DNA from 2 places in the Paenibacillus sp. QJM3NY_38 genome. Region 1 is predicted to be linked to the other one. Evidence: riboswitches for the same ligand, from Rfam matches in the RefSeq annotation. Region 1 holds a riboswitch; the other holds the start of a gene.

Region 1 (3,234 bases):
TGACGAGGGAGTGATCGCGGCGAATCCGTCATTTCAGCGGATGATCGCAGAAGGGACGGTGCTGCGCCTGCTGCCCGAGGGGGAAGAGGTGCGGGCGGAAGCCCAAAGCGATTTGGATTACGGACCTCTGCCCCTGTCGATAACCGATATTAACGATTACCGTTATGTGCTAACCGAGTACATGCTGGACTTGAAGAGTCCCCGAAGCGATGGCGAAAAATGGTTTACGGTGCACAAAATAGCTGCGATTCTCTGTGATTTTGTACTTAGGGTGAACCGGGAGTGGACGGGTGAAGGGAAAACGCTGTTCCGCCTGTTTAACCGCTTTGACACAATCTTAGGAGAGCGATTGGAAGCAGCGCTCGCGGCGATGTATCGCCAAGATGATCCTTCTGTTCTAATGGCATTTACCGAGGAAATGCTCCGTCCGTACGGAGGGAAACTTCTCATCGGTTATGAGGAATAAAATATCGTTGCCAATAGATAAAGAGAGGTACATTAGCCGTGACGCTAGCAAGGCGCGGGAAATACTATAATAGTGTGATTACATCACGTCATACTTTAAATCCAGGAGGGGATCTTCATGAGCGGAGTATATGGCGGCGGTGAATATGGCAATTCAGTAGGAATTATTTTGGTTCTCTTTATCCTGCTCGTAATCATCTTGAGTGCTTGGGTTTAAACCGTCAAGATTCTTGGCAGTAGTGACAGAAAAGCCCGGCGCATGCCGGGCTTTTGTCTGCCTCAATCGAACTCAATTCGATGCGGCTTTGACCGATGGGCTGTGGGCAGACACAACCGCTGTCATGACCAGATGACTGCTGTCGGATTGGATCGCATGCAAAAACGCCTCTTCAAGTGACCCGAACACCCGGGATAAGGACCCGTCCAACCGGCTGGCGTAATGAACGCCTCCGGCGAATGTACCGGCTGCCTTCGCACGATTTACCTCAGCGTAGATGACCTCCATATAGTTATCCGTACCCATGGGGTAAAGAGCGAATTGGCAGGCAGTCTCCATATCCGCATGTTCTCCGATGTCGTTGTTTAAGCGGGTCGAATCCTCAGTCATATATACATCGGCGTCCGTATCTCCGGGGCAGCCGATGGAATAAGTGCCATTAAAAACAGTGTGCACGCCACTAGCCGCAGCATAGGCGAATATCGCCCTTGTAACATCAAAGACATGCTCTGCACGTCCACGAATACAAGTGCTCACATCGTCTGTCTGAATCCACACCTTCCCCGTATCCACAGATTGCAGCGCGCCCAGGATGACCTCCACAAACCGGTCTGTCATGGGAAATACCGAAAACCGGCATCCCACGATCCGGCTGGTTCCGCAAACAAGCTCATTCATTGTCATTTCCTCCTCATTATATAAGTCCACGCCAAAAAAACCGCACCCCGTGAAGAAGGTGCAGTTATGCCTACGAAAGGAAATAAACATAAATGCTACACTTCCCCACGCTAGTATGACCTAGATCGGGTGATAAGGGTTAACGGCAGCCCGCCGTCTCTCAGCACATGGCACCCCTAGTACAGCCAACATCTTATGTAGTTGGTTAACCACAAGATTTGCCCCGGAACTTCATGTTATCGGTAGAAGTTCGAGGGTTCTTACCTGTGTAATTGTATCGTTTTGCCATCGGTTTTTCAATCTTTGCCCATTATAAAAACCGCCTGTCCCAGTTGCAGGAACTTAGGGAGGCGGCTTTTTTCATCTGTTTGATTAGTTATATACTTTCACGCGATCTTCAAGCGGTGCAAATTCTTTTTCGCCTGGTTCAGCAACCGGCTTACCGAAAGGCATTTGAGCAATCAGCTTCCAGCTTTCCGGGATGTTCCATTCGGCTTTTACTTTTTCGTCGATCAGCGGGTTGTAGTGCTGCAGGGATGCGCCCAGACCTTCTGCTTCAAGGGATGTCCATACTACAAATTGCAGCATGCCGTTGGATTGGTTGGACCATACCGGGAAGTTGTCGGCATAAGCGGCAAAGTTTTGTTGCAGCCCGGCAATGACGTTGTTGTCCTCGAAGAACAGTACCGTACCGTAACCAGCGCGGAATGAAGCCATTTTGTCGGCAGTGGATTTGAATGCTTCTTCATCACCAACAACTTCCTTCAGAATGCCTTCCGTCATGTCCCACAGTTTATCATGCTGTTCGCCAAGCAATACAACGACGCGTGCACTTTGGGAGTTGAAAGAAGACGGAGTATACTTAACCGCTTCGTTTACGATTTCCTGAATACGCTCGTCCGAGATAACGGATTCTTTGCTAATCCCGTAATAAGAACGGCGATTTTTGAGTGCAGCTGAAAAATCTTTAGACATTGAAAAAAAACCTCCTGGTGTAATCGAATTTGCATACGCCTGATTAGAAGATGTCCCTTACTACAAGCAAATATGCATTTTACGTTATTAGCCATAAATTCAATTATTATTCTACATTAACTTACGTTTAGTTAGAAATAATAATTCTGTTAGGATATTAATATAACTTAGAGGAATTGTCAACGACTTTTAATATCTAATATAATTTTTCTTATCCATTTAATAGGGATTGAAACAGTATCGTTTTTAGAGAAGTCTCATTATTGCAGATGCTGCATTAAAGGGGATTTAACCAAAGTGTGGTTCTGCCCTGAGGATAATAGCTATGTCTCCACCTAACTTCATATTATGAACAATTCATGAACAAAATATACTTGTATGAACAATTTAATTGATTTTGATTCTCAATTATACTTGTCGAGCCAGAATGAGGATGATATAATGCATATCAGAACGCAATTGATAATCAATCTCAATGAGAATGATGACGAAAATTGCACGATCCCAGGTATTTAGAGACATACGCATAGAAGGAAGAGCCATGAAGATTAGATACTTATTTGCAGCCGTTGTGGTACTCTCGATAATCTCATTATTTATTGGAGTTAAAGATATCTCGCCACTGCAATTGTTCTCGATGACGGAACAACAACAGCATATTATGCTTGTCAGCCGGATTCCTAGGCTTGTCAGTCTCATCTTGGCGGGTGTCAGCATGAGCATCTGCGGATTGATCATGCAGCAGCTCAGCCGCAACAAGTTCGTATCGCCCACCACGGCAGGTACGATGGACTCTGCCAGACTGGGGATATTGGTCGCCATGCTTGTCTTCACGACAAGCGGACCGCTTATCAAAATGCTTGTGGCATTTGTATTCGCTCTGGCAGGAACCTTTATCT
Region 2 (3,234 bases), 3.5 Mb from region 1:
CCAATCCCAGCAGTAGCCTCAATCCCAGCAGTCGCACCAAGCCCCAGCAGTAGCCTCAATCCCAGCAGTCGCACCAAGCCCAGCAGTAACTCCAATCCCAGCAGTAGCATCAATCCCAGCAGTCGCACCAATAGTAGCAGGTAGCACCATGCCCAGCAGTAGCCTCAGCTACATACTCTGTGTTCCCTCGGTTTCTACCTCTAAACCATAGCTACTCTGAGTTACCCGGTCCCTACATCGATTATAATCGACAGCCATCCAAGCATACCCCTTGGAACCGAACCACCCATGATGTTCTCCCTGAAATAACGCTTTTGCTTCACTTCACCTTGTTACGAAATCTTCACCACGATTTCCGCTCCGGCCACATAGGTCATTGCCTTCATGTAATCCGGGTCCTGGGCGCGTCGTTCCATCTCCTCGGGCGTCAGGTCCTCCATTCGCGTCTGAATCCACCATAAGTTGCCGAACGGGTCCCGTACCCGTCCCACCCGGTCGCCGAAGAACAAACTCGTTGGCTCCGTCACCGAGACGGCTCCTGCGGCGAGCGCTTGCTGGTAAGCAGCATCGCAATCCTCAACATATAAGCGGAGGTACGCCGGGCTATCCGGCCATTCCGGCTTTGCATCAAACATCATCACTACGGAATCTCCGATTCGCACCTCGGCATGGCCGATGACACTATCGCCAACATAGACGCGGGCTAACTCTTCGGCTTGAAAAGCCTGCTCCAGGAATTCAATCAGCGCTGCGGAGTTTCTTGAGATAATCCATGGTGTCACGGAGGTGTAGCCATCCGGAATGGGTTTAACCGCTTTTGATGGGTTCGTCATAAATAAGCTCGCTCCTTTAAACTTCATTTATTTGAATAACGTTTATGTACTCATTATGTTGGGGAATACATGACAACCCAGCGTCAGTGTTTCTGAAACAAGTGTCGGGTAGCCGGCGTTTTTTATTCGCGAAAGACCTCTGCCACCGTACAACATCATGATCCACCGATCACGGAAGATTTCGCACATGGGGTTCTGTCCGCGAACCGTTAACGTTTGACAGCATCTACAAACCTATGTACAGTATTAGACAAAAGAATAGGAAGTCCACTAGGGGAGCCGTTAGCGGCTGAGACAAGAGCGTATCTTGGACCCTTTGAACCTGATCTAGTTCGTACTAGCGTAGGAAAGTGGAGCCTTCGTATATAAGGTCTTGGTGCGTTTTTGGCGCACTCGGGCTTGTTGACGAAGCCGCTCCAGTTTTCGGGGCGGCTTTTTAGCGTTGCCTGGAAAGTCGTGTCTTATGGACTTCCTGCTCTTCAATAATGTTGGAGGTGGGGACAAAAATGAGTTTTACGCAAGAGCTCCGTCAGCAGGCGGGAGGCATTTTTCAAGCAATCTTCGACCATCCCTTTGTAAAAGGTATTGCCGAGGGGAAACTGGAGCGGAAACAACTGATCCACTATGTGAAGCAGGATTTTGAGTATTTGAATGCCTACATGCGAATTTACGGCATCGCCATATCTAAATCGACCAGCCGGGAAGAGATCGCGACCTTTAATGAACAGATTTCATTCATCCTGCATAGCGAGGTGCATCCGCATCAGAATTTTTGTGCAGCCGCCGGGGTGACCTACGAAGAGCTTCAAGGCTATCCGCTGGCTCCGTCCGCGCATCACTATATCCGTCATATGCTCACGGTGGCGCATGAGGGCAGTTTGGGCGAGATTATGGCCGTACTGCTGCCTTGCCCGTGGACCTACCTGGAGATTGGCCGTAAGCTGCTGGATGAAGTGAAGCCGGATGAATCCCATCCGTTCTACGATTGGATTTATTTCTACGGCAACCGGGGGGAAGACGCGACAGCCAAGTTCTGCAGCCGTGTCGATGAATGGGCGGAGCGTGCGACGGCAGCCGAGCGAGAACGGATGAAGGAGCATTTTATGCTGAGCTGCCAGCTGGAGTATATGTTTTGGGATATGGCTTATAAGCAGGAGGAATGGCCGGTGCCGTTGGAGGCTGCCGTGCTGTAAAGAACGAAGTCTACAAGCTCATAAATTCCAATATAGCGAAGAGAGGCTGATTCATATGCATACATGGGAAAAAGAGGTTTCGGCGCTTTTAACAAAGGTGCGGCAGACGAGCCCCCTCGTTCACAACATGACGAACGTGGTGGTTACGAATTTTACGGCTAACGGCTTGTATGCGCTGGGCGCGTCGCCGGTCATGGCTTACGCGCCGGAGGAAGTGGCGGATATGGCCGCCATCGCGGGCGCGCTCGTATTGAACATCGGCACGCTGAACCGCGAGCTTATGGATGCGATGATCATAGCCGGACAATCGGCGAACGCACACGGCGTACCGGTCCTGCTGGACCCGGTCGGTGCGGGTGCGACCCGTTTTCGAACGGAGTCGGCGCTGCGGATCCTAAACGAAGTGAAGGTATCGCTCGTGCGCGGGAATGCGGCTGAAGTCGCTCACCTTGCCGGAGAGGCCCGCGAGATCAAAGGCGTAGACGCTGGCAACAGCACCGGCAGTGATCATGCCGAACTGGCTGTGCGGGCTGCGCGCGAATTAGGCACGATCGTGGCCATTACCGGTGAAGAGGACGTGATTACCGATGGAAACGAGGTACGTATCATTACCGGCGGGGATGTTCTGCTCACGAAGGTGACCGGGGCAGGGTGCCTGCTGACCTCGGTGCTGGGTGCCTTTGCCGCAGTAGAAGCAAACCTGCTGCTTGCCGGTACGGCGGGCCTGGCCTTCTACGGGGCCGCGGCGGCGAGAGCTGCAGAGCGAACCGCGGACCAGGGACCGGGAAGCTTCCAGATTGCTTTCCTGGATGAGCTGGCAAAGCTTCATCCAGGCTCGCTGGAGGGCTATGCCGCTGTCCGGGAAGCGGAAGCGTCCGCTGCAGGTGGCGCACGATGAGCAAGTCTCACGTTCCTCGGGCACTGACGATTGCGGGGTCTGACAGCGGCGGCGGTGCCGGCATTCAAGCCGATCTGAAAACCTTCCAGGAGCTTGGGGTATACGGCATGTCAGCGATTACGGCGATCACGGTTCAGAATACATTGGGGGTTCAAGGCGTTTATCCGCTGCCTCCCGAAGCAGCTGCTGAGCAGATTGAAGTGGTTGGCTCGGACCTCGGAGTCGATGCATTGAAGACAGGCATGCTGTTCAATGCCGAGATCATTCGCCTGGCTGCTGACCGGATTCGGGCATTCGGCTGGGAGAAGGT

The links. A riboswitch is a leader RNA that binds a small molecule or an ion and turns the genes downstream of it on or off. The one in region 1 is predicted to bind thiamine pyrophosphate.
Region 2: it holds a riboswitch for thiamine pyrophosphate, as region 1 does, so the genes downstream of both, tenA (thiaminase II) here and AC0VZ8_RS22150 (YkoF family thiamine/hydroxymethylpyrimidine-binding protein) in region 1, are expected to answer to the same signal.

Annotation. Positions count from the first base shown of each region.
Region 1 is NZ_CM149665.1:4,813,379-4,816,612, reverse strand. It holds gene AC0VZ8_RS22160 (nucleotidyltransferase domain-containing protein) at 1-466, shown strand, start outside; gene AC0VZ8_RS22155 (YjcZ family sporulation protein) at 584-682, shown strand; gene AC0VZ8_RS22150 (YkoF family thiamine/hydroxymethylpyrimidine-binding protein) at 755-1,360, opposite strand; TPP riboswitch at 1,446-1,548, opposite strand; gene AC0VZ8_RS22145 (nitroreductase family protein) at 1,733-2,335, opposite strand; gene AC0VZ8_RS22140 (ABC transporter permease) at 2,877-3,234, shown strand, end outside.
Region 2 is NZ_CM149665.1:1,345,051-1,348,284, forward strand. It holds gene AC0VZ8_RS05905 (VOC family protein) at 333-833, opposite strand; TPP riboswitch at 1,096-1,199, shown strand; gene tenA (thiaminase II) at 1,340-2,026, shown strand; gene thiM (hydroxyethylthiazole kinase) at 2,082-2,924, shown strand; gene thiD (bifunctional hydroxymethylpyrimidine kinase/phosphomethylpyrimidine kinase) at 2,921-3,234, shown strand, end outside.